One region of the Ruegeria sp. CDSA241 genome, then DNA from elsewhere that is predicted to be linked to it. Evidence: riboswitches for the same ligand, from Rfam matches in the RefSeq annotation. Region 1 holds a riboswitch; the other holds the start of a gene.
The links. A riboswitch is a leader RNA that binds a small molecule or an ion and turns the genes downstream of it on or off. The one in region 1 is predicted to bind cobalamin.
Positions count from the first base shown of each region.

Region 1 (15,711 bases):
AGCAGCGCTTCGCTCTCCAGCGTCACCGCGTTGGCCACCAGCCGCGTGCCGGAGGGCAGGGTTGTATGCAGCCATTGCAACAGCTCACTGCTCAGCCCGCCGCCAATGAACACGACATCGGGTAGGGGCAGGCCGTCCAGCGCATCCGGGGCTGTGCCATGCACGACTTGCAGCCGGTCTTGACCCAGCGCGTCGGCATTTCGGCGAATGCGCTCGGCGCGGTCTTCGCGGGGTTCGATCGTTGTGGCGCTGAGCGTTGGATCACACATCAGCCATTCGATGCTGATTGACCCGGTGCCACCGCCAATGTCCCACAGATGCTCGTCCCGCTGCGGGGCCAGCGCCGATAGGGTCAGCGCACGGATAGGGCGTTTGGTTATCTGCCCATCGGTCTCAAAAATCTCATCCGGCTTGCCAGAGGCGCGCGGCAAGGCCTGCCCGCCGCCAGCAACCTCGAGCCCGACGCATACCGGGTGATCGAACCCACCCAGCAGCGCCTCGGTCAGCGAGACACTGCGCGCCCGTTCACGCGGGCCGCCCAAGGCCTCCATCACGTGCAGATGTGTGTCGGCAAAACCAGTGTCGGTCAGATAGGTGGCCAGCTCGGTCACGGCCTTGCCATCGCGCAATAGCAGAATCGCGCGCAGGCCGGGGGCCAGATGGGGGCGCAGGCGGGTCAGCGGGGCTGCATGCAGACCAAATGTCTGCGTGCTTTCCAGCGGCCAACCCAACCGCGCAGCGGCCAGCGAAAAAGTGGATTGGCCGGGTAGGGCGGCCCATTCCCCGGCTTCGAAATTCCGCGCGATCACGGATCCGGCGCCGAACCAGAACGGATCACCCGAGGCCAGAACCACGGTTGATCGCCCGCGAAAACCGGTCAGGATCGGCAGACCATCGGCAAAGGGCACAGGCCATTCCACCTGCTGGGCTCCGAAATCGGGAACCAAGGACAGGTGTCGCGGTGGCCCCATGATGATTTCAGCGCGTTCCAGCACTTGACGGCTTGCGGGGGGCAAGCCATCCAGTCCATCTTCGCCCAAACCCAAAACGGTCAGCCACGGAGCTTCAGACATGTCCAACCTCCTGATATTGGGCGGCACGACCGAGGCCAACGCGCTGGCAAAAGCCATTGCCGACCGGGGTATTCCCGCGACCTACTCCTATGCAGGACGCGTGGACAACCCGCGCCCGCAAGCCCTGCCGGTGCGTGTTGGTGGGTTCGGTGGGGCCGAAGGGCTGGTGAAATATATCCATGACCACAGCATAAGCCACGTTATCGACGCGACCCACCCGTTTGCTGCCGGGATGAGCCGTAACGCGATTGAGGCCTGCCATGCGGCGCAGATTCCACTTGTTGCGCTGACACGGCCCGAATGGGCACCGCAGCCCGGTGACACCTGGCTGCGCGTCCCGGATATCGCCGCAGCGGTGGCCGCTTTGTCCGGTAATCCGCAGCGCGTGTTTCTTGCGGTCGGGCGCATGCATCTCGAAGATTTCGTCAGCCAGCCCCAGAACCATTACCTGTTGCGGCTGGTGGATGAACCCGATGTCCTGCCCTTGCCGAATTGCGAGGTTGTCGTGGCGCGCGGACCCTTTGCCGAGGCTGATGACCGGGCGTTGATGCAGCGCCACGGCACGCAACTGGTGGTATCCAAGAACGCGGGCGGTACTGGCGCGCGCGCCAAGCTGGACGCCGCGCGGGCGCTGGACATACCGGTGTTGATGATCGACCGTCCAGCCCTGCCGCAGCGGCTGGAACTGTCGAGCGTTCCGCAGGTTCTGGACTGGCTGGTTCATTCGGGTGTGAACCTCGGCGTATAGACGATGGGATCACCGTCGCGTTCTATCACGCGGGTTAAGGATGAGCCGACGATCACCACGGTCTGCATATCGGCCATATCAGGCGTGGCCTCGACCAATGTCGAAATCCGGATTGCCTCATCCGCCCGGCTGACAGCGCGGGCGAACAGGATCAGCCGCTCGGGTTCACATTCTTCGCGCAGGATTTCCAGCGTTTTGACAAAGCCTTCGGGGCGGGATTTCGAGCGGGGGTTGTAAAACGCCATCGCGAAATCCGCTTGCGCGGCCAGACGCAGGCGCTTCTCAATCAGAGGCCAAGGTTTGAGGTTGTCACTCAGGTTGATAGTGCAGAAATCATGCCCCAGCGGGGCACCAGCGCGGGCGGAGGCCGCAAGCATCGCAGTGATCCCGGGCAGCACTTCAACCGGTAGGTCGCGCCATTCACGGGGGCCGTTTTCCAGCGCTTCGAACACCGCTGCTGCCATGGCAAATACGCCCGGATCGCCCGAGGATACGACCACTACGCGCTTCCCTTCGGCCGCCATTTGCAACGCATGCTGAGAGCGGTCGATCTCAACCCGGTTGTCGCTGGCATGCAGCGTCAGGCCGGGGCGTTCGGCGATGCGCGCGACGTAAGGAATGTAGCCGACGACATCCGTCGCCCCAGCCAGCGCAGCGGTCACTTCGGGCGTCACCAAAGCCTCGTTTCCTGGCCCGAGTCCTGCGATCTTGACCCAACCGCTCATGGCCGCCGCCCTTGTCCGTGAACGATGATGATCGAGAAATACGGAGTGATCCCCTCGCAATTTTCCGACAATTTGCACACGCGTTGATTGGGCATCTGAGCGTATTCCACGATCCAAGCACGGTCATACAAACCGGCCGTCTTCAGGGCCCGCTTCACTTTGTCGATATTGCGCCCGATCTTCATCACCACCAGCGCGTCGGTTTGGGCCATTCGGTGGGCCAGATCGTCTTCGGGCAATGTGCCGACCAGCACGGTCAATACGTCGTCTCCCCAGGTGATGGGGTCGCCGGTTGCGGTCCACGCGCCGGACATACCGGTGATCGCAGGCACGACTTCAACTTTAGCCTCGCTACGTAATCGATTGTAAAGATGCATGAATGATCCGTAGAAGAACGGATCACCCTCGCACAGGACCACCACGTCTTCGCCCTGATCCGACAGTGTCTTCAGATGCGCGGCACAATCTTCATAAAACGCCGAGAGCAGCTCATTGTACCGCGGATCACTCAATGGAATTTCTGTGGTCACGGGGTATTCCATCGGGAATTCCACCGCGCCTTCTGGGATCATGCCATTGACGATCTTGCGGGCCTGACCACTGCGACCCGGTTTGCGGAAAAAGGCCACGTGGCGGGCAGTGCGCAGTAGGCGGTCGGCCCGGACGCTCATAAGGTCCGGATCGCCTGGGCCGAGGCCCACGCCGTATATCTTGCCCGCGTTCATTCGGCGCGGCTCGCGATGGCGTTGATGGCTGCGACTGTGATGGCACTGCCGCCGAGGCGGCCCTTGACGATGCAGGACGGCACAGGCTGCGCCTCCCACAGAGCGTCTTTAGATTCGACCGCACCGACAAAGCCCACCGGGCAGCCGATGATGGCCGCAGGGCGCGGGCAGTCGGGGTCTTCCAGCATGTTCAGCAGGTGGAACAGCGCGGTGGGCGCATTACCGATGGCCACCACGGCGCCTTGCAGATGCGGGCGCCACAACTCCAGCGCAGCGGCGGACCGGGTGTTGCTTATCTCGGCAGCCAGCGGACGCACACGTTCGTCGTGCAGGGTGCAGATCACCTCGTTATCGGCGGGCAGGCGGAACCGGGTGACACCCTCGCTGACCATGCGGGCGTCGCACAGGATCGGTGCGCCGTCTTCCACCGCGGCACGGGCCGAGGTCACAAAACCGGGTGAGAAATGCACGAACTCTTCCAACCCCACCATACCTGCCGCGTGGATCATCCGAACGGCGACCTGTTCCTCATCGGCGTCGAACCGTGCCAGATCGGCCTCGGACCGGATGGTGGCAAAGCTTTGTTTGTAGATCGCCGCGCCGTCGGTTTCGTATTCATAGGGCATCAGGAGAAGTCCATGGTCATAAGTGTTTCGGGGCTTAACCCGCGCAGGTTTGGCTCATCTCCCGCGCGGCCTTGTTTGACAAGATCAAATCGACCATCGTGGCCGACCAGGGTGACATCAGCTGGTCCCATGCGCGCGCATCCTTTGGCACAGCCCGAGACATGCAAGTGGCCGGGAATACGCGAGGCAAGCGCGCGGGCGATATCGCGGGTCTCCACCTGCGCCTGCGGGCAGAGCGGGGCGCCGGGGCAGGCGTCAGTGGTCATCAGCGGGTCGGTGCCATCGGTGACGAACGCTGGGGCGGGTATCGCCGCCCCGCCTTCCATCAGGAACAGCCGCCAAGGGGTGACCCGCAGCGCAGAGGCACCGCAGGTCTCAATCAGCCCCGCAAGCCCTCGCGCTGGCAACTGACCGAACGCGGCTCCGTAAAACGCACCCAGTTCCACGATGCCCGGCTCAGGCAGAGCGCCAACATCACCCGGTGCGCTGCCTTGGCATTCTGACGGCAAATCTTGTGTCGCAACCACGCGGGCCATGCGCCGGGCCTCGGGCGTGTGGTGATCCGCGAACCATTCGGCCAGCGCGATCAGGTGGTCGATGGCGATTTTTTCGGTCACGCGACGCCCTGTTTCGGCCCCATCAGCGCGTAGGATCAGCCCCTCGGGGCCTGTCTCCAGCCGGATATCCGCGGAATCCCCGACCAACAGGCGATTTGGTCCGGTGTCGATGGCAAACCCAAACTTGGCTGGTAGCGACGGCAATTCGCCCAACCGGTCGATCAGTTCCTGCGTCAGTCGTGCGGTAAGATCGCCGGATTGGTAGAGCGGTGTCACCAGAATATTGCGCCGCACCTCGATACCCGGTTCCGCATCCAAAAGGTTCAGCGCAGCGAGTTCTTCCAGCAAAGGTTGGTGATCGGCCTCGGCCACACCGCGCAGTTGCAGATTGGCGCGGATGGTCAGGTCAATGGTGCCATTGCCGAACCGGTCGGCAAGTTCGCACAGGCCTAACATCTGCGCTGCCTCAAGGCGCGCCAGCCGCGGCCGAACCCGCACGACCAACCCGTCCCCCGACATCATCGGGCGATGGGCGCCGGGGCACCAGCCCTGAACGATCGGTGCACTCATCCCAACCCCTCCAGATCGGCTCGGATCGAGTTTCGGCGCGTGTTCCACAGGCCAGCCTCGAGCAGAGCACGGAACCGGTCCTGCATGGCCTGATGCGCCTGTGGGTTCTTCTCTTGCAGAAAGGCATCAACCTCGGCGTTACCCAGTGTGGCATCGTGGTAGATGTCAAACAGATGCGGTGCAACGGTTCCCGACAGATGGGCAAAGCTTGCCATATGATCCAGCGTTGCCGCGATCTCGGCGGCGCCGCGGAATCCGTGCCGTTGCATTCCTGCGATCCAGTCAGGATTAGCCGCGCGCGCGTGGACAACGCGGCTGATTTCCTCAGAGAGGGTTCGGGCGCGGGGGGTGTCTGGGTTGGTATTGTCCAGATGGTACAGCTGCGCAGTACCGCCAGTGACTTTCTTGGCGGCGGCAAAACCGGCCTCATGCGTGGCATAGTCATTGGCCAACAGCAGATCGGTTTCGGTCAGGTCCTGAAGGTGAACAAAGCTATCGGCGTGGGCAACGCGTTGGGTAATACCATCGACATCCCGTGCAATTTGCTCGCCCTCAAGCGCAAAGGAACTGGCATCCAGCCAAGCCTGACCGGCCTGTGTGCGCGCTTCGTCCGTATAGATTTCGGATAGCTGCGTCATGTTCAGGCCATAGCTGCCGGGGGCGGGGCCATAGACACGGGCGGCCGGTGCCTGCCCGGCATATGGGTTCCAGTCTGCTGCCTCGTCCCGTTCACACAATGCTCGCACTGCCTGGCCATACAGCGCAGAAAGCGTCGGGAATACATCGCGGAACAGGCCCGAGACACGCAAGGTCACGTCTAGCCGTGGACGGCTGAGATCAGTGATTGGCAGCACCTCGATACCGGAAACCCGCTCCGACCCCTTGTCCCAAACCGGTTTCACACCCAGCAGGTGAAGCGCCATGGCGAATTCTTCACCCGCAGTGCGCATCGTGGCCGAGCCCCAGAGGTCGACAATCAGCCCCTTGGGGTAATCGCCTTCTTCCTGCAGATGCCGCCGCACTAGTTCCTCGGCCAGTTTGACACCTTGGGTATAGGCCGCGCGTGTTGGAACCGAACGCGGATCGGTGGTGTAAAGATTTCGCCCTGTCGGCAGCACGTCCGAGCGCCCGCGATAGGGTGAGCCAGACGGGCCAGCCTCGATCCGTTTCCCGGCCAGTGCGTCCAAAAGTGATTGACGTTCCGCATGCGCCGAAGGCGTGGCATCAAAATTGCCGGTCACTTCGGGGACGCGGCCAAAGACGTGCAAGCCGTCGCCGAACTGGCTTTCTTTGATGTCGCAGACAAATCGGTCGATACGGGTGATCGCTTCGGCGGTACAGGTTGCCTGATTCAGACCCAGATCGCTTTCCAGACCAATGGCCTGCGCCTCATCCCGTATGTCTTCTTGTAGTCGGTCGCGGCGTTTGGGGTCCAGCCCGTCGGCGTTCGAGAATTCGTCCAGCAGGGATTCCAGCCGCACCATACGGTCCGGCGTGTCGCTTGTGCGCATCGGGGGCGGGATATGGCCCAGCGTGACAGCCCCGATCCGGCGTTTGGCCTGTGCGGCCTCGCCGGGGTCATTCACGATAAAGGGGTAGATCACCGGCAGATCGCGGACCAACGCCTCGGGCCAGCAATTTGCCGACAGAGCAACGGATTTACCAGGCAACCACTCCAGCGTGCCATGCGCGCCGATATGGATCAGCGCGTCCGCGCCATGCCCCTTACGCAGCCAGAGATAGAAGGCAACATAGCTGTGGCGCGGGGTGCGCGAAAGATCGTGATAGTCGTCATCGCGCAGCTCGGGCGTGCCGCGTTCCGGTTGCAGCGCGATCAGTGTCTTGCCCCGGTTCAAGGCGGTAAAGTGGAACGCACCATCGGCAAAAACCGGGTCGTCCTCAGGCTTGCCCCAAATGGATTGCAGATCCGTTTGCAACTGTTCCGGCAAGTCTGCCAGCGCGGTCTGATAGGCCGCGAGCGGCCAAGCCAGTCGCGCATCCAAAAGCGTCTCGGCTATCGGTTCGCCGGGTGCTGTATCATAGCCTTCAGCCTGCAGATCGGACAGCATCGCCTCGGCCGAGGCCAACGCATCCAGGCCAACCGCATGGGCCATCTGCCAGTCCTTGCCGGGATAAGTCGACAGCACCAACGCTGGAACCTGATCTGGCTTGGGTTTGTCGCTTAGGCGCAGCCAGCCGTCCACCCGGTCTATGATCGCCTCAACCCGTTCCGGCTCGGGGCGGTGGGCAAAACGGGAATATTCCAGATACGGGTCGCGCTTGCCCGGTTCCTTGAACGAAGCGATGCCCGCCGAAATGCGGCCATCCACCTCGGGCAGGACCACATGCATTGCGAGGTCGGCGGGGGACAGCCCGCGTTCCGCATCGACCCAAGCCTTGCGGCGTGCGGTGGACAAGGCGACCTGAAATACCGGCACATTGGCGGCGTCCAGCGGGGACGTTCCCGAGGCGCCTTTGCCCGAAAAGGAGGTGGCGTTGATGATTGCCGAGGGGGCCAGCGCTACGACCTGTTCGCGCAGCCAGTCAGCGGCGGTAGGGGCTTTGAGCGACGGCGCAAATAGGCCAACAGCCTGAAACCCACGCGCACGCAGACGGTGGATCAGGGCCGCGACCGGGGCAGTGTCTGCCGAGGTCAGATAGGCGCGATAGAAGGTCACGAGGATGCGCTTGGCATCACCGGCGAATGCGGTATCCGCCGGGATCACACCGCGATCCGGACACCATACGCCACATTCCGGGATCGTCTTGGCCCCCATCACTGGGCCAGAATAAAGCCCCGCGGCCAGTGCCATTTGCGCCAGCGCAGCCTGCGCTGCGACCTCACCGCCTGTGTCGCAAAGATGCGCCAGCCGCCGCAGGGTTGAAACGGGCAGGGTAGAATAGTCATCCAGGCGCGTATCTTCACGTCCATCCGCCGGCAGGACTGCCACAGCGATGCCTTTGGCGTGGGCCAGTGCCAGAACCTGCTGCAATCCGTAGGACCAATAGGGCACGCCACCGATCAGGCGGATCAGAATGCCTTTGGCGCCCTCCAGCGTCTGCTCGACATAGGTGTCGACAGAAAGCGGGTGCTTCAGCGCCGTTAGATTGGCCAGCCGCAGGGTCGGCATCCGGCCTTCGGGTCCACCCCCACGATGCCAGCCTGCCGCGAAAGCGCCAAGATCACTGTCGGAAAAGGACAGCACCACCAGATCCGCCGGGCTCTGGCCCAGATCGGTCGGGGTCTCCGTTTCCTCTAACCCGTGGCTTTCGCGGAAGACGACGTGCATGGTTTACTCGGCAGCCTCGGTCACACCCACGAGGATTTCGCGGATTTCAGCCTCTTTGATGTCGTCATGCTCGGCGATGACCACCAGACGCGAGCGACGCTCTTCACCTGGCTCCCACGGGCGGTCGTACTGATGACGCACACGGGCCCCGACTGCCTGCACCAAAAGGCGCATGGGTTTGCCGGTAACAGCGGCATAGCCTTTGACCCGCAGGATGTTCAGTTCATTCGCCAGACGTTCGATATTGGCGACCAGCTGGGCCGGATCGGTCTGTTCCGGCAGCTCGACAATGATGCTTTCGAAATCATCATGCTCGTGATCGTGGTGGCCATCGTGATGGCTGGGACGTGCCTCCATGTCATCTTCGGCAGCGGCCTCAAGCCCCAGCACAACACGTACATCCACAGCGCCTTCGGCCACTTCGACCACGGGCAGCGGGCGCGGAGCCTCTGCCGCGATGATTTCCTTGGCCTTGGCGACCCCCTCGGGGCCAGCAAGATCAGGCTTGGTCAGCAGAATGATGTCGGCGCAGGAGATCTGGTCCTCGAACACCTCGGATAGCGGCGTTTCGTGATCAATCGAGTCATCGGCCAGGCGCTGGGCATCCACCGCAGCGACATTCGGGGCAAAGCGACCGGCGGCCACAGCTTCGGCATCGGCCAGAGCAATTACGCCATCCACGGTGATTTTCGAGCGGATATCCGGCCAGTCGAACGCTTTCAGCAGCGGCTTGGGCAGGGCCAAGCCAGAGGTTTCGATCAGAATGTGATCGGGGCGCGGCTCTAGCGCCATCAGCGCCTCGATGGTCGGGATGAAATCATCTGCCACGGTGCAGCAGATGCATCCATTGGCCAATTCCATGATGTTTTCCGCCGGGCAATCGGGGATCGCGCAGGATTTGAGGATATCGCCATCGACGCCAACATCTCCAAACTCGTTGACCACAATGGCCAGGCGCTTGCCCTGCGGGTTCTGCATCAGATGACGCACCAGCGTGGTCTTTCCCGAGCCCAGAAAGCCGGTGATCACAGTGACGGGCAGTTTTTCGAGATTGCTCATATCTAAGCTCCAATCGGGGGAATGCGGGCCGCACAGTTTTTGCGGAAATGTTCAGGACGTTCGCGCCATTTAACGAGGCCATCTTGGGTCGCGAGATATTTGGTCGCACCTTCAACAATGGTCTCGACATGATCGGTTTCATCGAGATGCTCATAGACAAAGGTCCAACGTTCGGGTCCGCCACGCAGCACAATCGAGCAGCCCTGATCGCAATTTGAAAGGCATTCTACTGCCTTCAAAGTGACGCCATCAGGAAGTTCTGCCTGCTCCAACGCCTTGTGCAGCAACGCCCCAGGACGATCTGCATCATTCTCGACGGGCAGGCCGCGGCGGCAGGTCGTGCACACCAGCAGTTCAACAGGTGTGGTCTCGGTCATGTCTCTCATCCCCCCAAATCCTCTTCGCGGGGGACGGGGTTTCATGCGGGCCACGTATTGCGACATGGGCCCGACACCGGATCACCCCGTCCGGTTTCAACTTCGGATGTTGGCAGGTCTCCCGGCTTGCGGATGTCAGAGGCTGGCCTCTGGCAGATGTCCCGCCTTCCCGGCCTGTCTGGCCAGTGGCTTTGGGCACCCTCTCCGGTCACGGTCGCGGGGGCGGCTGCGTTTGACGGATGACCGCTGACGCATTCCCTTTTCATCTGCACGTGCAGACACCAACGGATGGGACATGCGGCACGGGCAGGGGGCTTGTCAAGCGCGGCAGACGCACGGAAATCATCGAGAATGGAAAAGCGACCTGCCAATGCCTGTCAGCGGCATGTTTGGTCAGTCAGATGCAAAATGACCGCAGGCGAGTTTGGGCTTTGCGCCTCGAAGATATCCAGACGAAAGGATTCGCGGGCCCGTTACTTCAAAGGGCATATCGCGTGGATTCGATAGAGCGGTCAAATTTACCGGCCGAGCCAGTGAGTTCACCGCCTTCTGATCAATCCGGTGTCAAGCTTCACTCAGCAGAGCACTGCCGTAGCGAGACGGCATGTCGCAGGCTCGAAAAGCCGAATGCGAAGCAACTGTTTGAAAGTATTGGAGGCGAGTACCGGACACGAACCACTTTACCGCAAGCCTTTGAAAGTAAGTCGAAAATATCTCTGATGTTGTCTGGTTCGCCTGTTGTGCAGCCCAGACAACACTTATCATTGTGGCAATCGGGGAGCAACAGGCGTAGATTGAACAACGTACTGGAATAGTATTGCCGTCCGTCTTCAAACCATACCTTGGACAAATCCTTCCGCCCGAAAAATGTTATTGATCGAGGTTGCTGCAATCCCAAATGATTTGAATGAGTTGGCTGGAGTAAAATCGTCGTTCTGAAAGTCTCCCATATAGACTTTGAATACGCGTTTCTGTCCGCCGAAAAGCCCTCTGCCTGCGTTTTCACAAGTGAATACGAAATCCGATTGGATTTGCGGGCAAGTCAACACAAATACACCATTCTCCATCCCTTCTAGCGCTTCCTGTGGCGTATGGGTGAAGCTGGGGTGGAAACGTACCACTAAACCCTTGGCGTGTTGTTTTTTCATTAGTGAGATCAAAAACTGAACGTGCTTACTCTCGAACGGCACAAGACTGGAAGTCTTCATAATTTCTTGCATCGAACAACGTTGCATCGCTGGTTTTCCTTCTTCTCAGTTTTTTTCTTGTTCCACAGCGCTACCTGGGGTTCAACGCCAAACCGAGCCTATTCTTTTGCTAGGGTATTGAGGCCCACCATTATGGCCGCTACGGCAGAAGCGCAACCTGAGGTGACCGAATAAGCTCAGAGGGTGGATACAGCCGCTGCGAAACAGTGCAACACAATGTGCAGGGGCAGGAAGCCGCGCTATGATTGGAAAACGCTGGGCGTTATTGTTGATATGCTGAGCAATTGAGCAGGGGCATCTGAGATCAGCAAATCCACATGGCTCACGAGGCAAACTGTACTGCGGATTAAAAGGATCCAGCGGCGGCAGGTATACATTGGTTCGGTGGGAAATGTAGACCTTGGATAGCCTTTGTCATTTGTCGTTCCTTGCCGCCGTAGACAGCAAAAGAACTACTCCTTATTGAGGTTTAGCAAAACTATTTACCGTTTGGTTCTTGCCTTCCATAACGTTCCCAAACAGAGTGCAAGCGTTACTAGAGAGGCTGGTATGTCCCCAAACGAAGTCGAAGACAATGAGCTGGAAGAGCCGAAAGACGGGGACGCACCGATTGAAGGTACCGCCGCCCCTACTAAAAGTCCGCGGCAGTCCTTTAGAGGAGTGCGTCGGCAGCTAAACGATGATGAACTTAACTCGGCTGCAGCACAAAAACTCCTCCTAGACGAAATAGAACGACTAGAAAGCGAGTTGAGTGAAGCAAAAGACTATGCTGAGAAATATTATACAGCAGACAAAAATGAAGCCGTGCTGAGGCAGAAATTAACAACGCACACCGGCGTAGAAATCCTATCCAGTGCATCCTTAACTGCCGGAGCAATCATTATCGGTTTTGTTGTCAGCATATGGGATAACCAACCTACGGCGGGTGTATTTCTTACTGGCGGAATTGTCTTACTGGCGGGTGGGTTATTGGCCAAGGTAATCAAGCTATGAACTTGGAATTACGTTCTATCATCGAAAAGGGAAACCTGGCTAAAGAGCGTCTGACGCTACGCGTCAAAGCCAATCTCGACTTGGGTGATTACCTGATTGCGCAATCCGGATACGCCGAGGGATCACCGACAATCGACTTTCGCCACACCTATTGGTTTCCGTTCAAAAGAGTGGAGAAAGGGGACTTGGTCGTCATCTACACCAAAAAAGGGACGGAAGGCAAAAAACCACTTTCTACCGGCAAGACCGCCCACTTTTACTACTTGGACCTTAGCACTCCTATCTGGGATGACCCTTCCACGGCTGCAATTGTTCTCCATGCCCCAAGCTGGGAAAGCAAGCCTGTGGACGAGCTTGGGTAGAAAACCAGTGCCCACAAGTACCAAGTCTGCGCTTTGGCTACGCTTCATGAAGTCACAACACTGCACGACCAGAAAAGCAGTCCACGACGTCTGACTTATCCTTATTCACCACATAAAAATCATAAGCCACTGAAATATAGCGGAAGTACAAAGAAGTGTTCGAAACGCGTCATCTCTTTCAGTTCGATTGCCTTTAGGTCATGTAACTGGCCGAGCGAATGTGGCATCAGCCTCGACGGAAAATTTCACTCCGATGGTAATCCATGTAGGTCGCCTGCCTTTTCGTGAGCGGCCTATTTTCATCTACGGCAGACAGGCCCCATGCTGTGACGACTTCAGTAGGTAGCGATGGGCTTCGCATTAACACTCCGCTGTCATCAAAGGAAATATAGCCGCGGTCGAACAAACGATCTACGTGGGGCGCGAGAAGCAGGCCGTTGTTGCCGTCGATTTTCTCAAAGTCGTTGCTCTTTGACCAAGGCTTGATGTGGCTGGCGGTCAAGAAGCGGCCGTCTGTAATACCCGTTACGCGACATCCGACTTCGTGTCGCTCCAGGTTCTTCCGGTACTGGCCCTGGCCTACGCGCGACAGTACAAGCTGGTACTTCTCTGTGGCGCCAATATCGGTCCGATTTTGGATTTCTCGCTCCTGGCCTTCCTCAATGGGCGTGTCGAGCTGACGGCCTATTAGCGATAGCAAGGCTTTGGCCATGGGTTCTGGAATTTCAGCTAGGTACATTTGGTTGCCGCCACCGTCAGCGCGAATTGGCGAGTATCGCTTGGGAAGGAGCGGTGCGAGCGCTTTCATGTGATCCTTGGGCTTGATTGGTTTGCCAAGCTCCTCATAGTCAACTTGAACCAACCAACCATCAATATCCCAAGCATCTCCGGCTTTCCCGAACTCATTGGGCTTCTCTGCGGATCGAGCTGGCGCTGAAACTACCCCAACTGTCTTGATGAACGTGTCTGCAAAGGAGAAGACTATGTCGCCAGGGCTGGTCTCTGTCATGTTCTTGTAGAACTGGTTGTAACCACCATCTTTGTTGATCTTCGGAGACCACATGTAGCCGCCGCCAACCTCTGCTTTGTAGGTTTGGTTTTGGTTGACCCACCAGTAACGAGGCATAGTTAAATCCTTTTAATTTATGTACTTACATTCCACACTAAAGTGCTTGCGTATGATGGCAATAGGTTGCGGTCAGAAGATGGCGGTGATTGTTGGGTTGTGCTACGGATCGTGATAGTTGGGGTCAGGGCAGCGACCTCAGCTAAGGACCGCCATTTTAAAACGAGGAACGCTTTCCCAGCTTACAACGCCAACGCGGGTTACATACGACGATTGGACCGGCGCAAGTCAGTGAACTGGGTCCGGCGCAATCTCGGTTTCTTGGGGCGAGGGGAGTTGCTTTCTTTCTGCGCCTCCACAACAGGCTCAGGTTTCGGTAGTGAACGTGGGACGGTGTGCGTTCGCTTGCCAGTTTTACGCCCGCGTCGGTCCCGATGCTCGGTGACAACGAAAGGTATCTGAGTTCCATCGAGGATGTGCTTTATCAGCTCCTCCTTGCTGAAGAAAAACCCCAGTGAACAAGCCCAATCGCGACCGCTCATAAGCCAAATCCCGTCTTGACCGAAATCAAAGGCGACTATCGCCTGCAGATCGCCCCATTCCTCAACCAACCTGGCGTCAAAACCCGAAATCCTGTCAATCTTTTTGTTGCCCAGTGATTGCCAAGTTCTACGGTCGAAAACCTCATTGAACTGCTTCCTATCGGTGGAGCGTCGCAGTGCGTCAACAACCCATATCATTGGTGCATGGAAGATGGTTCGTTTAAGAGCTTCTTCAGGTTTTATGTAAGAGTGCTGGAACTCGACAACCAAACCATGAGGCGTCTTGAGGTCTGCAATATGTAGCTCACCGCTTTCGTCTCTCGCTGGAACCTCTTGCCACTCCTTCGGGAAATTATCTTTCCATGAGCGGTGCCACTCAGTTTCATTCTCCCACCAGTGATCACAGTGCCGTTTACCTTTGTGAGCCCAATGCCAGACTTTACGTGTGCCGCATCTTGGGATCATTTCAGCGCCACAGCCAGGGCAGAACCCGGTCGCGCCTGGAGTGGCTTCTATCTTGTCTTGGTCGAGTATGGCGAACCGCATGTTTCCATTATGGTTTCGCGTGATGCAATTGCCAATGCCTCGGCCCGATCTTGCAGTAATAATCTGAGCGCGTTTGATTTGGGTTATCATTTCACCGAAACTAAGTTCCACCATTGAGATAGTGAGGAACGCTTTCGCGCGTGTCGCTGTGGCTTGGCCGGTTGTCCTGTCGGACGGGCTCTTATCCCTTCAGCTGAGCCCCAGAAACCCTCAGTCTCTCACAAGCCCCTGCAGCTTAGCGCCGCTTTGTCCCGACAGCCTCATGTGGTTGTGCTGGCCAGTGTCGCTGTCGGAAATCCCCCACGGCGTAGCTGCAGGAGGTGAGGGGGCGGCTTGAAGCGGGCGTAGGGATGCGCAGCTTCAGCAAAACCTGAGGCAGCAAGGGTGTCCAGCTACAGAGTGTCCATAATGGACAGGTTGGTCATCGTCTCAAAACAGCAAATCAAACAGCACAACACACGGAAATCATGAAGAAAAACAACACTGGAGAGCCGCAACGGGTACGGCTGGAACTCCGCGAAATCGAAACAGACACGAGCAGGTTTCAGTTCAGACACAGTGGGCTGGACGAGGGCCACGCAAAGGAACTTGCGCGGGTCATCAAAGACGGCAGAAATGCGTTGGACCCAATTTGGGTTTGGCTGGACCCGGCGACAGGTAGACCCACTGTGCTGAGTGGCCACCATCGGCTTGAGGCGTATCGGCTGGCGAAGTGGAAACGGAAAGTCCCCGCCCTGCTGTATCGCTGTAGCGAGCGTGAGGCCAAGCTGCTGGCAGCGGCTGGCAACAAGAAGCAGCACAAGCCTATGACGCTGCAAGAACGCATGGACATGGCGTGGTCCTTGGTTTGCGATGCAGAGAGTAGCAAGCGTGAGATCAACGAAGCCACGACCGTGAGCAATGGTCAGATCGGCAAAATGCGCAGTACACGTCGACAGCTACTGGAAGCAGGCGAAGAACTACCGCCACTATGGTGGATGGCGCAAAACCGCCTCAAGGGGCTGGACGCAGGGGAATGGTCGGAAGAGGACAAAGAAGCCATGATCGAAGCACAAGCGGCGGCGCTGGACGCGAAGATTGGTGAGGCGCTGGGCGTGGCGGCAAAGCGATGGCCTGAAGCGGTGGCACAGGTGATCCAGAGCAGACTTGGAAGGCGCGGCGTTGAGCTGCTCGCCGATGAACTGGGCTGGCTGACCGATGCCAGTTTCTATGACGACGCTGAAAACGAAGACGAGTAGAACCCA
Region 1 covers NZ_JBXWPF010000010.1:3,443-19,153, forward strand. The annotation lists gene cbiE (precorrin-6y C5,15-methyltransferase (decarboxylating) subunit CbiE) at 1-1,073, opposite strand, end outside; gene AC2FJV_RS10605 (cobalt-precorrin-6A reductase) at 1,072-1,821, shown strand; gene cobJ (precorrin-3B C(17)-methyltransferase) at 1,794-2,546, opposite strand; gene AC2FJV_RS10615 (precorrin-2 C(20)-methyltransferase) at 2,543-3,271, opposite strand; gene AC2FJV_RS10620 (precorrin-8X methylmutase) at 3,268-3,897, opposite strand; gene cobG (precorrin-3B synthase) at 3,897-5,024, opposite strand; gene cobN (cobaltochelatase subunit CobN) at 5,021-8,314, opposite strand; gene cobW (cobalamin biosynthesis protein CobW) at 8,318-9,373, opposite strand; gene AC2FJV_RS10640 (DUF1636 family protein) at 9,376-9,750, opposite strand; cobalamin riboswitch at 9,845-10,051, opposite strand; gene AC2FJV_RS10645 (hypothetical protein) at 10,581-10,985, opposite strand; gene AC2FJV_RS10650 (hypothetical protein) at 11,508-11,951, shown strand; gene AC2FJV_RS10655 (hypothetical protein) at 11,948-12,313, shown strand; gene AC2FJV_RS10660 (HNH endonuclease) at 12,540-13,439, opposite strand; gene AC2FJV_RS10665 (competence protein CoiA) at 13,640-14,467, opposite strand; gene AC2FJV_RS10670 (ParB N-terminal domain-containing protein) at 14,935-15,705, shown strand.

Region 2 (15,711 bases), on a different contig from region 1:
GGCGCATTGGGATGGCCCTTTGCTATCGGAAAAGCCGTAGCCGCAGTGGCACTTGGCCTGTTTGGCGGATTCGTCGTGCGCACCATGACGCGCAGCGGTGTGTTGACCCAACCTTTGCGGAACTACCAACCAACTGGATGCGGCAGTTGTGGACCTAAGCAAGAGGACAAACCGGTCTGGAAATTCTGGCATGACCCTGCGCGCCGGAATAGATTTCGTAGCGAGTTTTTTCGGAACGGCCTGTTCTTGTTGAAATGGCTGGCGCTTGCCTATGTTCTCGAGGCGTTGCTGATCAATTATGTACCCGCTGATCTGATCGCACGCGCGGTCGGAGGAGACGGCGTGTTGCCCATAATCATCGCGGCACTTGTTGGGATGCCGGCCTATCTGAACTCATACGTCGCGCCGCCGCTATTGGCAGGTCTGATGGAGCAGGGGATGAGCGCCGGGGCAGCAATGTCCTTTATGATCGCGGGTGCGGTCAGCTCGATCCCGGCCATGGCTGCGGTATGGTCGCTGGTCAGGCCGAAAGTGTTTGTGACCTATCTGGGCCTGGGGATAGTCGGCGCAGTGATCGCAGGGATCATCTTTCAGATGATCTGAAGGAAAAACCGCCCGGTGTGGACACCGGGCGGTTTTGCTTTGTCAGCTTGCTTCGCAATAGCGCGGAAGTTTGAAGCGATACCTTGGTTCACCGCTTTCCACATAGACCCGCTTTTCGACACAGGCGCTTTGGCCGACGGTCTGGGAAATCGGGGCCTCGGTCGAAGTGATCGACGTCGCGGACCCGTCGGGTAAACGTACCGAGGCAATCACCCCGTTCTTGAGGTCGCCGTTGATAGCGGTGGCGGACAGAACCGGGACGGTCATGAAGGCTTCGTGTTCATGCGTGCCGTCGTCGTTCAGCAACAGCAGGGCTGCGGCAACCGCGATAACGCCTACGACACCGAACACGAGCAGGCCCCAGGTTCTTAGGAAGGCATAGATTGTCACGGCGCGGTGTGGGCCAAAAATGGCAGACAGTATGTTCAGCATCAGAGTCTCGTCAAAAAAGCCCCGGCCAGTTTGACCGGGGCTGTCTGCGTATCAGAAACGCGGATCGCTTTCGTCTTCATCCTCGGCCTCGCCTTTGGGCAAGTTGAAGAAACTGTCGGCGTCGATGATCGGCTCTTCTTTCTCCTCGGGGGAGTCATCAGACAACGAGAAGGTCTCGAGACCCTCGATCGCCGTTGGAATTTTGGGCGCTGCGTCCATTTCCAGTGACTGTTCGGTCGAAACCAGCTTGCGGCGCTCATCATCGCTCATGACGCCACCTTCAGCGGCTTTCTTGGCGGCGGCTTTCTGCACGATTGCGTCCAGCTCGGACTGTTTACACAAGCCCAGAGCGACGGGGTCAATCGGTTGCATGTTCGAGATGTTCCAGTGCGTCCGCTCGCGGATCGATTGGATGGTCGGCTTGGTGGTGCCGACCAGCTTGGCAATCTGACCGTCGCTGAGTTCGGGGTGGAACTTGACCAGCCACAGGATCGAGTTCGGACGGTCCTGACGCTTGGACAGCGGGGTATAGCGCGGGCCACGACGTTTTTCCTCGCCACTGGCGGCGGGGTTGAACTTGAGCTTCAGCTTGTGCAGCGGGTTGCCCTGCGCCACGTCAATCTCTTCCTGCGTAAGCTGGTTGTTGGCGATCGGGTCGAACCCTTTGACGCCAGCGGCCACGTCGCCATCGGCGATGCCCTGCACTTCCAACTCGTGCATTCCTACGAAATCCGCGATCTGCTTGAAGCTGATCGTTGTGTTGTCTACTAGCCATACGGCTGTTGCCTTGGCCATAAGCGGTTTTGCCATCAGCCCGTCTCCTATGCATACATCTTTCCCGTCGCCGGAATTCGGCGGCCCCGTGATCTTGGGGCAGGTTTCCGTTGTCGGGGAACTTGGGCTGTATATAGTCGCGGCAGGGCAAGAAGGGAAGAGGCGAATGCGCTGGCTGGTTCTATGGGTTTTCAGTGCAATGACGGTGCTTGCCGAGGGTGAAAAACCGGGGGCGTTCGACTACTATGTCCTGGCACTTAGCTGGTCGCCGAACTGGTGCGCGCGCGAAGGCGACGGGCGTGGGTCCGATCAATGCGATGTGCGGCATGATCACGGCTGGATTCTACACGGGCTTTGGCCGCAATTCCATCAGGGCTGGCCATCTTATTGCCGCACGGCCGAGGCCCCGCCGACGCGAACCATGACCCGTGAAATGGAAGATATTCAGGGCAGTTCCGGCCTTGCCTGGCATCAGTGGAAGAAGCACGGCACCTGCTCGGGCCTTAGCGCTTCGGACTATTACACCTTGTCGCGGCAGGCCTATGGGTCGGTCGAGCGTCCAAAGGTGTTCCGCCAGTTGGACACATCTGTAAAACTGCCCGCATCTGTCGTGGAAGAAGCGTTTCTAAAGGTCAATCCGGGCCTGGAGCGCGACATGATCACCGTCACCTGCAAACAAGGCTATATCGAAGAGGTGCGCCTGTGCCTGTCGCGCGAACTTGATCCGGTGCCGTGTGGCCGGGATGTGATCAAGGACTGCGCGGCCAAAGACGCGCTTTTTGATCCGATTCGTTAGGGTTTGCGGTAAAGGCGAGATGGTGGGTAATCGCAACTTCTACGTTGTTGCCACCGCATCCTGTTCAATAGCCAGATCGTGCCGAGGCTAAGGCCTACCTTGCTATTCCAAAGTCCTCAGGGCCACTGCGATACCATAAAGCTAGTCGGAATTGCGTTTCGGTTTTACTTCGGAATGGAACGCGCGCATGTTTCCCTTTTGGCGTGCGGCTGCCCGCCAGAGTTTCTTTCGCGCATCGCCCGGCTCTAGATGCGCGTATTCACCGCCGGAAAACTTGGGCCAGTCCAGAGCCAGTCCAAGTTTAACCAATTCTGCGGCGACATCAGTACCATCTGGAAGCGTGCACTTGGCGACGATCCGATCGTAGGAAACCTCTTCTTTGATTTCGGCTGTGATCACCATGCCTTTGCACATCTTGATCAGCGCAAACTTGGATTTCTTGCCCCAGGGATGCTCAAGCTCGGGCGCATCGATTCCGGCAACCCTGATCTTGGTGCCGCTTATCACGATCGTGTCGCCGTCGATTACGTGGCACTTGCCTTTGAGAGTCCGTGTGGTTGGATAAGCCGAGGGCGGCTGCTTTGACGGAACCGGCCGTGCTCTGGTGATCGCAGGTCTTTTAGTTGGTTGGAAGGGCACCACCCTGGATCGTTTGCGCGATGATCCGAACAGGGCCCTCAATATATATCTCAACATATGAAAAACGCATTCTAAATCTGCTTAATCGATGCGTAGAATGTTAGGCTGGATACAGTATTTGTGTAAACTTGATATTTGAATTCGACCAAGTGTCGAAGCTCAACTACAACTCCTTCCGCGCCCTCAGCGCCGCCGTAATCGTCCCGTCATCCAGGTAGTCCAACTCGCCGCCAATCGGCACGCCCTGCGCCAGCGAGGTCAGGCGCACCTGCCCGTCCAGTTGATCGGCTATATAGTGCGCGGTGGTCTGGCCATCGACAGTGGCGTTCAGCGCCAGAATGACTTCGGTGATCCCCTCGGCTGTGACCCGATCCTTGAGGCGAGGAATGCGCAGCTCATCCGGGCCGACTCCATCTAATGCCGACAAGGTGCCGCCCAGCACGTGATAGCGGCCTTTGAAAACCGCGGCGCGTTCCATCGCCCAAAGGTCGGCGACGTCTTCGACGACGCACAGCTCTCCGGTCGCGCGGACTTCGCTATCGCAGATGTCGCAGATATCCGAAGTGCCTACATTGCCGCAATTCAGGCACTCACGGGCAGTGATGGCAACCTGTTGCATCGCGTCCGCAAGCGGTGTCAGCAGAAGGGCGCGTTTGCGGATCAAATGCAGCACTGCGCGACGGGCCGAACGTGGGCCGAGGCCTGGCAGTTTGGCCATCAGGTCGATCAGATTGTCGATATCGCTGTTCGAACTCACTGCGCTTGCTCCTGCATAAGGGCCGGGCAGTTGGGCCCGGCCGGTATTTCGTCAGGAGTGCCTATCAGAACGGCAGCTTGATGTCTGCGGGCAGGCCCATACCTTCGGTCAGCTTAGCCATCTCAGCCTGCGACCGTTCTGCGGCCTTGGCCTGAGCATCTTTGACGGCGGCCAGGATCAGGTCTTCGACCACTTCCTTGTCGTCGCCGTTAAAGATTGACGGGTCGATATCGAGACCTTTCAGCTCTCCCTTGGCCGTGGCTGTTGCCTTGACCAGCCCTGCACCGGATTCGCCGACAACCATGATGGTATTCAGCTCTTCCTGCATATCCGTCATCTTGGTCTGTAGATCCTGTGCGGATTTCATCATCTTGGCCATGTCACCCAAGCCGCCGAGTCCTTTGAGCATCGGTATTCTCCTAATATCCGGTTTGACGCCTAAATACGGGCGCGGTCGGCGCGGCACAAGGGCCGAGCTGGCTCCCGCCCGTCGTCAAGGCCTTTGGCCAGACTTTTCCTCCCGTTGGGCCCGGGAGGTTTCCAGTTGGGTCAGATGGGACGGTTTCAGTCTTCCTCGAACGGGTCCCATTCGTCTTCGACCTCGGGCAGCGCCTCGGTTTCCACTTTGGCGGCACGTTCTTCCGGTGTTTCAATCCGCTTGATGCGTGCCTTCGGAAATTGCATGAGCACCGCCTGAACCAACGGGTGTTTCTCAGCCTCTGCTTTCAACGCCAGCTCGGCGGCGTCTCGAATCTCGGCGATGGTCGCAACCTCACCATCGGCTACAATCGACACAGCCCAGCGGTTGCCAGTCCATCGTTGCAGCGACGAACCCAGTCTCGCTGCCAGATCTGTGGGTGCGTTCTGTGTCGGGGTGAATTCGATCCGCCCCGGTTGGTAAGAAACCAGCCGCACCCCGTTTTCGACCTCGACCAGAAGTTTCACATCCCGATTGGTGCGGATCAATTCAACCACGTGGTCAAAACTCGGATACCGTGCCAGCGCCGATTGGATATCATGGGCCAGAGCCGCCGAAGGCGCGCCGGCGGGGCTGCTAGTTGCGGACACGTAAGAAGATGATGCCGCTGGTACCGGAGCCTGAGAGGGCACGGCCATACCACCGCCCGGACCACCATTCGGAGGCGGTGGCGGGTTGTCCTGCAGGCGCTTGATCAGCTCTTCGGGGCTGGGCAAGTCGGCAACATGGGTCAGGCGGATAACGGCCATTTCAGCAGCCATCATGGCATTTGGCGCGGCCGATACCTCTTCCAGCGCTTTCAGCAACATCTGCCACATCCGGGTCAAAACGCGCATTGGCAGGGCCTCGGCCATTTGCTGACCACGGGCACGTTCATCAGGGGAAACCGTCGGGTCCTCGGCTGCGTCTGGCGTGATCTTCACAACCGAAACCCAGTGCGTGATTTCGGCCAGGTCACGCAGCACGGATAGCGGATCGGCCCCTTCGGCATATTGCCCGCCCAATTCAGTCAGCGCGCTTGCTGCATCCCCTCGCAGGATCATTTCCATCAAGTCCAATACCCGGCCCCGGTCGGCCAGACCCAGCATCGCGCGCACCTGATCGGCGCTGGTTTCACCGGCCCCATGGCTGATTGCCTGATCCAGCAGCGAAGTTGCGTCGCGCGCCGACCCTTCGGCCGCGCGGGTGATCAGCGCCAGGGCATCATCCGCGATCTGTGCCTTCTCAGCCGCTGCGATCTTATTGAGCAGGCCAATCATGTCCTCGGGTTCGATCCGGCGCAGGTCAAATCGTTGGCACCGCGACAGAACAGTCACCGGGACTTTGCGGATTTCGGTCGTGGCAAAGATGAACTTCACATGCGCAGGAGGTTCTTCCAACGTCTTGAGCAGCGCGTTGAACGCGCTGGTCGAAAGCATGTGAACTTCGTCGATGATGTAGATCTTATAGCGCGCACTGGCGGCACGATAGCGCACCGAGTCGATGATTTCGCGAATGTCATTTACGCCGGTGCGGCTGGCGGCGTCCATCTCCATCACATCGACATGGCGGCCTTCCATGATGGCGACGCAATGTTCGCACTGGCCGCAAGGTTCGGTCGTGGGCTTGCCTTGCCCATCAGGACCGATGCAGTTCATGCCCTTGGCGATGATCCGGGCCGTGGTCGTCTTACCGGTGCCGCGGATGCCAGTCATGATGAAGGCTTGCGCAATCCGGTCGGCCTCGAACGCGTTTTTCAGCGTGCGCACCATTGCGTTCTGACCGACGAGGTCAGCAAAAGTTTCCGGGCGGTATTTCCGCGCGAGAACCTGATAGGCGGGGCTGGGCGTGTCGGTCATGTCTGCTCTGTTGGATTCGTGTCAGGTTTGCAGCGTAGAGACCCCCGCCGTCCGCGTCCACCGCGCGCGAAAAGGAATTTCGTTTTGGCAAGTTGCATCAGAGCCGGTAAATCATGAGGGGCTTTAGCCCCATGTGGTGATGCAGGATAAGGAGCTGTGTTGGAGAGTTTTGCAATTCACCCTCTTGGATTGGGCAAAGGGCAGATCGCTCTGTGCCCACTGCCGGGTGTCACGGGCGATTATGCTGGGGATTTCGCAGTAATCCGGGATTGGGCGCCGGGCCTGGTCATCTCGATGACGACCTCGGATGAGTTCCAGCATTCCGGCGGGCTGTCATTCGAGGCGGACCTGCAGTGCGAACGGATTGCCTGGGTTCACCTTCCAATCCGCGATTTCGGCGTCCCCACGCCTGAGGTTGAGGCGCTTTGGCCGCAAGCCAGTGAGGCGGCCCAACATGTCCTTGCCAGCGGTGGCAAGGTGCTGGTGCATTGCCGCGGTGGGTGCGGTCGCTCGGGGATGGTTGTGATGCGGCTAATGGTGGAATGCGGCGAAGCGCCTGGCCAAGCGCTTCGGCGGTTGCGTGCGGTGCGGCCCTGCGCGGTGGAAACCGACGCGCAAAAGGACTGGGCCGGGTTGCCGGCCCGAACCCTTCCCTGATTCAGGCAGACACTTGATACGGAATACTGTCGCTGCGCGGCGGCAGGGTCGAAACGTCGAGCATCGCACAGGGTGGTTCTGACAGAAAACCAGCGGATTTCTGGATGAACTCCGGCCCGAACATCATGTCGCCATAGGCGTCCAGCATTTCTGTCGGCGTGTCCGTACTGGTGCCGCAATAGACCCTGATCTGTTCTGATTGGGCCCGAAAACGGGCCGTGCAGCCTTCGGTACAATGGGTCAGATCGCTAGTGCCTTCGACCTCGAATGTTTTGGATGCTGCAGGCGTTGCCGTCGCCATCGCCTCGGCCATGGCGCGTGCCATTCGGGCCAGGGCGGGGCAGGGTTTCCCGGTCCTCTGACAGACGGTTGCGGTGAATTCATGTGTCTTTGTCTTCCAGATCATAATGCGCCCTCCGCGCGCAGGACGAAGGGTGAGGATCAGGTGTGACAGCGCGCTGACGACCTGCCCGGACACCCCGCCCGAGTTTCGGTTTCGATACGATGGCAGGTCTCCTGACTTGCGGGTCGTCGCTTTGCCGACCTTCCCAGCCCTGGGGCCAGTGGTATTTCGGCATTGCTCACCGCTTACAGTTGCGGGGGCAGTCGCGGAGTTGGCCCTTTCCGGCATCGCCGGGGCAGACCGCACCGTGTTCCCTTTTCATCCCGCCCCAATTCCGGGGCAAGAACCATCACCACATCGCTAGCGGCTATGCAGACCCCGAGTCAAGCCACCTGTTGGGGTTCAAACCGGACGTTTGGTCATCTTGATGAAATCTTGACTCTGGTGGCCGAAATCGGGCCGATTGTTGAGTGAACCGAGTAGTTCAGAATTTGTCGGAAGCGCCATGCTTGATACCACGCCCTGCGTCCAGACTAAGGACTTTGATTTTGCCTCAGGCTCTGCCAGCCTGTCGGCGCGGCTGTATCTGCCTGAAACCCAGCCGAAGGTCGCCGTGGCGATTCACAGCGCAACTGCAGTGCCGCGCGAATATTACCAGCATTTTGCCCGTTGGCTGGCCGCCGAACAGGGTATGGCCTGTCTGACCTATGACTACAGCGATTTCGGGCATTCGCTGCGCGACAAACTCAAAACCTCCGAGGTGACCATGGCGGATTGGGCCTTGGTCGACATGCCCGCCGCACGGGCTGAGATGCGCAGGCGGTTCCCGGACGCTTTGCAGTGGAGCATCGGTCATTCCCTTGGCGGCTTGCTGGGGCCGGTGCAGCCAGACATTGATCAGATCGACCGGATGATCTGTGTATGTTCGGGGCTGGTTACTCTGTCCGACCATCCCTGGCCCTATCGCGGGCTGGCGTGGATGTTCTGGCATGTGCATGGGCGTCTGGCAGTGAATGCGCTGGGCTATCTGCCGGGCAAAGCGGTGGGGATCGGTGCCGATTTGCCTGGTCCGGTCTATTGGCAATGGCGTAGCTGGTGCACGGCGCCGCAGAATTATGTGCCGCAGATCGGTGACGCTCTGCCCGAAGCGAGATGGGCGCAATCGAATACGCCGGTGGACCTGTTCACCTTCGAGGACGACCAGATGGTGCCGCCAGACGCTGTCTGGCGGCTTGCCGATCTGTATGGACCAAAGGCGCGGCGACATCTGTTGTCTCCGAATGAATTCGGAGCGCCTGAGATCGGTCATATTGGCGCTTTTGCCCGCAGAAACCGGGCGGTTTGGCCCCGGTTGATTGCCTGAAAACGAGGCGCCTTTCTGTCACGCTCAGTGTCTGCTGCGGGACTTTTTGTCATTCATGACGGATCGCACCATTTTGCCAAAGGCTTTGTCACGTGCCCGTGACTGCGCGAGGGTTTCGGAATTCCTCTGATCTTCGCGCCGAAGCTTGTGCCAGCGCGCCAGCCGGTCGGGCTCAATCACGCCATTGGCAATCGCCTCCTGTACAGCACAACCGGGTTCGGCCTGGTGCTGGCAATCTGAGAACCGGCACCTTGCAGCCAATTCTAGAAGGTCTGAGAAAACCTCATCCACGCCGTCTTGGGCATCCATCAAACGCAGGGCGCGCATTCCTGGCGTATCAATCAGCCACCCCCCGTTTCGCATCGGGTGAAGCGCACGATGGGTCGTGGTGTGGCGACCCCGTGCGTCATCCTCGCGGATCCCCGCCGTTGTCCCGGCCTGACCAGTCATGGCGTTCGCCAATGTGGTTTTGCCGACACCGGATGAGCCGACCAAAGCAGCAGTTTGCCCGGAAGGGCACCAGGACAGGATCGGATCAATCTCTGACGCCTCCAGCGCGTTGACGGTTAGAACGGTCAGAAACCGAGCCAGCGAACTGGCCTGACTGGCATAGCTCTCTGGGTCAGGGCAGCTGTCGGCCTTGGTCAGGACAACAACCGGATAGCACCCGGCCTGATGCGCCAGCGCCAGATAACGCTCAAGCCGTGCCAGATTGAAATCGGCATTGCAGGAACTGACGATATACAGCACGTCCACATTCGCCGCGATCAGCTGAACCTGCGCACCGGTGCCTGCGGCCCGGCGTTGCAAGAGGCTTTTGCGCTCCAAAAGATGCCGAATGCGGTTTTGATCATCCGCAAGGATCCAATCGCCAACCGCAAATTCGCCGGTTGATCGGTCAGGGGTCAGATCAGATGTGTCGCCCAGCGCATTCAGGCCGATCAGGCGATCACGATGGACGGCGTTGATGCGATGCGGTGTGCAGGTAGGGTTCACAGCATGTTGGGCTGCAAAATGAGAGGACCATCCCAGGTCCGAAAGTGTTTTGGACATTGTTCTGCCTGTGTTCAGATACAGGAAACCATCAGGGTGGCAGGCGCGCACCCATCGGTAACATGTTCAGGCAAGAGCGGGGGTTAGTCCCGGAAACGCTCTGCCCGAAGGGTCATTGCTACAATCATAAAGTCCCTCCTGCGGCAGTCGTTGCGCGTAAGTGAGAGGTTGGACATCGACCCAAGCGGGGCTCGTTGTGGCTGCTTCCTTCCGGATCTGACCAGGTTGGCGAGGCGCTCGCCCGCGCCAACCTCTCGAGGGTGGATATAGGCAGTTGGCCGGAAAAACACAACCCGTCAGAAGGTCAGAAGAATCCGTAAAAAGCCATTTTCGTCGGTTCCAAGGACTTGTGGATCAAATTCCTGAATGTCCTGCAGATGTCGGTGGGCATTTGGACCGGTGCGTAAGATCGCCTGCGTACCAGTGTTACTGGTGATTCTGAAGGGTTTCTGGGCCTCTTCCAGCGGATCGCTGACCAAGGTGCCTGACAGATAATCCAGCAGGGCTTGCTGGACCGGCAGGATGGGCATGTCGATACGTTGCGCATTACCCGCAAATGGGAAATGCCCGCCCCCGCTGGCGCGATAATTGTTAAGCGCGACGGCAAATTGCTGATCCGGTGCAATGGGGGTGGCACCGACCAGAACCTCTGAAACGCGCCGGTTTTCGGCGTTGATCAAGGTGCCCATATCGTCGAAACGCGGAGGTTGTGTCAGATCAATTCTGCAGGACAGCCCGTATAGCACATCAAAGTTGTGACCCACCCGATTTTCGCAAATAAGTTCGGATGCAGATCCGGTCGAAATCTGGTTGAAAACAGCTGCGGACATCTCAAGCCAGTCCACGATTTGATCACCGGATACAATGACACCCTGCAATTCGTTTGGAAAAACATGCAGGTCAACCACGTTACGCAGGAATATCTCGCCAGGCTTAACATCCGTATAGAATCGCGGCCCGGCCCGACCGCCGAATTTCGAAGGTGAAACCGCCGATAAAATCGGAATGTCTGCCAGGTCGGTTTCGGACATACACAGACGTAACGCGGCAGCCTGGGCGGCGGCGACCAGCCTCAGCCCACGGTCCTCGGTGCAAAAGCTGAAATAGCTGTGCAGATGGTGCGGGGTGCGCCCGACCGGCTGGCCCGCTCGCCTGCGGGTTTCGGCATGACCCGAGGAAAACAGATGCAACAATTCCGGATCTTCAGGCGCCAGTGATACGATTTCGTCGGGATGCCCCGCAGATATCGGTCGCAGCGTCGCCTGGGCTTCGCCAGCGGTCCAGCCGCCGCGCTCTGCCGAGTGAAGCTTCAGGTCGATCACCCCCAGATGTGATCCGGCCGTTCCGGGTAAGACAACTGGTTTGCCATGCACCAGAGTGTTTTCAGAGCCGGCCTTGGCGGGATAGGTCAAATGGGAATGACCAGCAATTATTGCGTCGATACCTTCGATTTCGGCTAGCGGAATAATCGCGTTTTCCATATTCCGTTGTGACCTGTCCGGTCCGAAACCGGTATGGGCCAACGCGATGATCAGGTCGCAATTTTCGTCTTTGAGCTTTCTGACTTTGTTTGCCGCACAAGTCAGGATGTCCTGAGTGGTAAGGGTGTCGTGCAGCTTGTGCGCCTCCCATTGCGCTGTCTGAGGCGGGAGGACCGAAAAAACCCCAATTTTCAAGGCCATAGGTGTCGGCGAGCCAGGGATCTGTTTGTGCAAAATGACATGATCTTGCCAGATCTGAGGCCCATTCGTGCGCAAGGCATTGCTGCTGAGCACAGGGCAGGGGGCGTCAGAGATAACCTGCTGTAAGAATTGAAGCCCGAATCCGAAGTCGTGGTTTCCCAGGCCAATCGCGTCATATCCCAGGCTGCCGAAGGCCTGCATCAGGATGTGCGGCGCATTGGCGGGATCGGCAGCCCAATCCCCCAACGGTGTACCCTGCAGAGCGTCTCCGTTGTCGAAGAGCAAGACGATATCTCCGTCTGCCTCAGCCTCGTTCCGCGCCTGCCGGATCAGGCTGGCCGTTCGGGTCAATCCGATCGTAGGTTCGTCTTGATCCGCGTAATAATCAAAACTGCACAGGTTCATGTGCAGATCGGTGGTCGCCAAAATCCGGATACCTACAGACTGATCAGACAAATGCGAAATTGTTTTTAATACTCTACTTTTGGCAGTTTTATGAATAACAACTTCAACAAAAAGCATAGTAAGTGCAAATTTTTTTATGCACTTGCGGTAATTTGACGGGATCGCCTCGGTTTTCGGTCGTGGAATTGTCGTTGCAACACCGAAGCTGTCATGGCAGCCCTGTGCAGGCGAACCAGAGGAATTTAAATGAAGAACGCGGAACAGGTAACGTTTGGTGGATCAGGGCTGGATCGTGCCGCACATCTTCGCGGAGACGTCGACACGATGGCAGCAGCGCGAGCACATCCGAAAGCGAAATGCCTGTTGCTGTGGCGCGGAAAGCTGCTGGTTCAAGGAGAGGCCCTTGATCAACTCTGCTTGTTACCTGTCTTGCATGAGCTGATCGCAAATGGTCCCGGTGGGATCGTCCCAGCGCCAGTATTGCTTGGTCTCTCGGATGAAGTTCCGGTTTTTGCCTTTGATATATCCGATTGGATGCCCGAGGGCGCTGACCTGTCCGAACTTGGGGCATTCTTCGACCGATCAGAGCAACAGCACCCGGATTTGCCTGAAGGTCAGGTTTTTGTCGAATTGCGCCGCATCATGGCGCGCCTTTCCTCACGTGATGCCGAACTTTCGGCTTCCGCCAAGGCGGTCATCGCCTGGCATGAAACCCATAGGTTTTGCGCCCGTTGCGGCGCCGCCAGCGAGATGTCGCAAGCAGGATGGCAACGCAGTTGCCCGTCGTGTGGGGGGCAGCATTTCCCACGCACCGACCCGGTCGTCATCATGTTGATCACATATGGGAATTCGGTGCTGATGGGGCGATCCCCGGGATGGCCTGAAGGGATGTATTCGCTACTGGCCGGATTTGTCGAACCCGGAGAAACGCTGGAAGCGGCGGTGCGCAGAGAGGTGATGGAAGAGGCCGGTGTCCCCGTCGGGCAAGTAACCTATCTTTCCAGCCAGCCCTGGCCCTTTCCGGCGTCACTGATGTTTGGCTGTGCAGGCGAGGCATTGTCGCAAGAAATCACTATAGATCCGGTTGAAATCGAAGACGCTATATGGGTGGATAAGGCTGAAATGATGCAGGTCTTTGCTGGGGAACATCCCAGCCTTCTGCCCGCGCGCAAAGGCGCGATTGCGCATTTTCTGCTGCAAAACTGGCTTGCAGATACGCTCGACTGACAAAATACTGGGCGAATAGGCAAGAGAACGATAACCCACCATGCAATTCTCCGCACGTGAAGATATTCAGGCCCCTGTCAACGCGGTGTTCGAAATGTTTGCGGATTTCGAACGGTTCGAGCGGATGGCAATGCGCCGCGGGATCGAGGTCCGGCGTTTGTCAGGGCATATGGGCGTTGTGCCCGGTACATCCTGGGAGACCGAGTTCCGTATGCGCGGAAAGCCCCGGCGCGTGGAAATCAATATGGCCGAATGTGATCCACCGACCCATATGCGGTTCGAGGCGGCAAGCAAGGGAATGAATGGCTCAACCAGGGTCGAGTTTCTGGCCCTGTCGCAACGTAGAACCCGGCTGACCGTGGATATGTCGCTATCGGCCAAATCCCTGCCTGCACGGCTGTTGCTGCAATCGCTCAGATTGGGTCAGTCGCGGTTCCGGCGACAGTTTCAGGCCCGCCTCAGCGAATTCGCGCGGGAAATGGAAGAACGTCATCTGCACGGTTCTTGAGAATTCCGAGACAAGAGGCCCTGAATGTCTGATGTGATATTGCGCAGCGCTGTTGTGGATGACGCCAAAGGTATTTCCGAGGTCCTGCAAGAGATCGTGACCGCCGGTAAGCGCACCAAACCCAGCGATGAGAGTTTTGCCAAAGAGCATTACATCAGCCACTGCGGCAGCATCCAATGCACCGTGGCGGTGCAGGGTTCACAGGTATTGGGCTTTCAGGCGCTGATACTGGCCGTCGACGGAAACACTTATGGCGTAACAGCCGGTTGGGGCATCATCGGAACACATATACGCCCGTCAGCCGCGCGCATGGGGGTCGGGCGGGCCCTGTTTCAGAAAACGCTGCTGGCGGCCCGAGCCGCAGGTCTGCCTGCAATAGACGCGACCATTGGAGCGCAAAATGCCGAAGGCCTGGCCTATTACGCGGCCATGGGATTTGTCGGTTACCGGTCACATGAAGGTGCGGTGTGCAAGAAATACCAGTTAGCCTGAGCTAGCCGCGCGGCTGGACGGCTGGATACACGCCCAGAATCTCAACATTGGTGGTGAAATGTTCCAGCTCTTCCAGGGCCAGTTGTAAATTGCGGTCATCTGGGTGCCCGACAATATCCGCATAGAACTGCGTGGCCGTGAACGACCCGTCGACCATATAGCTTTCCAGCTTGGTCATGTTGACACCATTGGTGGCGAAGCCGCCCATCGCCTTATACAGCGCGGCCGGGATGTTGCGGACCTGAAACACAAAACTGGTGATCATCCCATGCGCCCCGCGCCGCGACAGATCCGCGTCGCGTGACATGATCAAAAAGCGCGTGGTGTTGTCGTCGCTGTCCTCGATATGGCGGGCCAGGACGTTCAGGTTATAGATCTCTCCGGCCAACTCGCTGGCCAGCGCAGCAGAATGCAGTTCGGCGGCCTCGGAAACCTCGCGCGCGGCGCGGGCATTGTCCGGGCTGACGCGTCCCTGAATGCCGTGCTGCTTCAGGAACCCAGCGCATTGTGGCAGCAGCACCAGATGCGAATGCGCTTCGGTGATGTCGCTCAGCTTGGCACCGGGGACGGCCAACAAATTGATGTGTACGCGAACAAAAGCTTCATCGATGATATGCAACCCGCTATGGGGCAGCAGGCGGTGAATATCGGCCACCCGCCCATAGGTCGTATTTTCGACCGGAAGCATCGCCAGGTCTGCTTTGCCGGACCGAACTGATTCGATCACATCCTCAAATGTGCGGCAGGGCAGGGCCTCCATATCGGGACGAGCGTTTCGGCATGCCTCGTGGCTATAGGCACCGGGTTCTCCCTGAAATGCGATACGTTTTGTCATTTGGTCGATTCCGTGCAACAAGTTCCAGAATTGGGCGTTTAGTCGCGGTGTCTATACCTTGCCTCTTGTAAGGGGAAGCCTTAGACACCCCGCAGACAGCTGAAATGGACTCGCGATCAATGTTCGACACGATGACAGTTACCAAGGCCGCAGCAGGCCTGTTTGGCACCTTCCTGGTGCTGCTTCTGGCCAAATGGGCCGCAGAAGAGCTTTACCACGCCGATGCCCATGGCGAGACGGCTTCGTACATCATCGAAACCGAAAGCGCAGGCGAAAGCGCCAACGGTGAAGAGGTAGTATTTGAAGAGCTGCTGGCCGCCGCCGACGTTGAAAAAGGCGCCAAAGTTTTCCGCAAGTGTACCGCGTGTCACAAGCTGGAAGACGGTGCAAACGGCACAGGCCCCTATCTGTATGGTGTCGTTGACCGCCCTGTCGCAACGGCCAGCGGTTTTACCGGCTATTCGGCACCGATGCAGGCCCATGGCGGCAACTGGACACCCGAAGCACTGGATGCCTTCCTGACCAAGCCAAGCAGCTATATCTCGGGCACATCCATGAGTTTTGCTGGCCTGAAAAAACCGCAGGACCGTGCCGATCTGATTGCCTATCTGCAGACAATCGGCAACTGATGCCACACCGGCACATCTGAAATTCAAAGCCGCTGCCCCGTGCAGCGGCTTTTTTTGTATGAAGAAACCTTCACAATGCGCTCACGCATTCTAAACTTGAATCAGTCAACGCTGGACCTTTAGCTTCGTTCAGGCGCAAGACTATAAGAAGTGACGCAACAGGGGATGAGCCAAATGGAATCCAACCGACAGATTGTTCA
Region 2 covers NZ_JBXWPF010000007.1:131,502-147,212, forward strand. The annotation lists gene AC2FJV_RS08525 (permease) at 1-603, shown strand, start outside; gene AC2FJV_RS08530 (hypothetical protein) at 646-1,035, opposite strand; gene AC2FJV_RS08535 (DUF1013 domain-containing protein) at 1,087-1,845, opposite strand; gene AC2FJV_RS08540 (ribonuclease T2 family protein) at 1,976-2,605, shown strand; gene AC2FJV_RS08545 (thermonuclease family protein) at 2,747-3,112, opposite strand; gene recR (recombination mediator RecR) at 3,408-4,001, opposite strand; gene AC2FJV_RS08555 (YbaB/EbfC family nucleoid-associated protein) at 4,066-4,410, opposite strand; gene AC2FJV_RS08560 (DNA polymerase III subunit gamma/tau) at 4,566-6,317, opposite strand; gene AC2FJV_RS08565 (protein-tyrosine phosphatase family protein) at 6,474-6,974, shown strand; gene AC2FJV_RS08570 (hypothetical protein) at 6,976-7,380, opposite strand; cobalamin riboswitch at 7,464-7,683, opposite strand; gene AC2FJV_RS08575 (alpha/beta hydrolase family protein) at 7,823-8,680, shown strand; gene rsgA (ribosome small subunit-dependent GTPase A) at 8,705-9,733, opposite strand; RNA gene ffs (signal recognition particle sRNA small type) at 9,892-9,990, opposite strand; gene AC2FJV_RS08590 (5'-nucleotidase C-terminal domain-containing protein) at 10,030-11,871, opposite strand; gene nudC (NAD(+) diphosphatase) at 12,067-13,047, shown strand; gene AC2FJV_RS08600 (SRPBCC family protein) at 13,088-13,555, shown strand; gene AC2FJV_RS08605 (GNAT family N-acetyltransferase) at 13,580-14,047, shown strand; gene AC2FJV_RS08610 (prephenate dehydratase) at 14,049-14,882, opposite strand; gene AC2FJV_RS08615 (c-type cytochrome) at 15,002-15,511, shown strand; gene AC2FJV_RS08620 (extracellular solute-binding protein) at 15,686-15,711, shown strand, end outside.
Region 2: another riboswitch for cobalamin. It lies ahead of AC2FJV_RS08570 (hypothetical protein); the one in region 1 lies ahead of AC2FJV_RS10640 (DUF1636 family protein).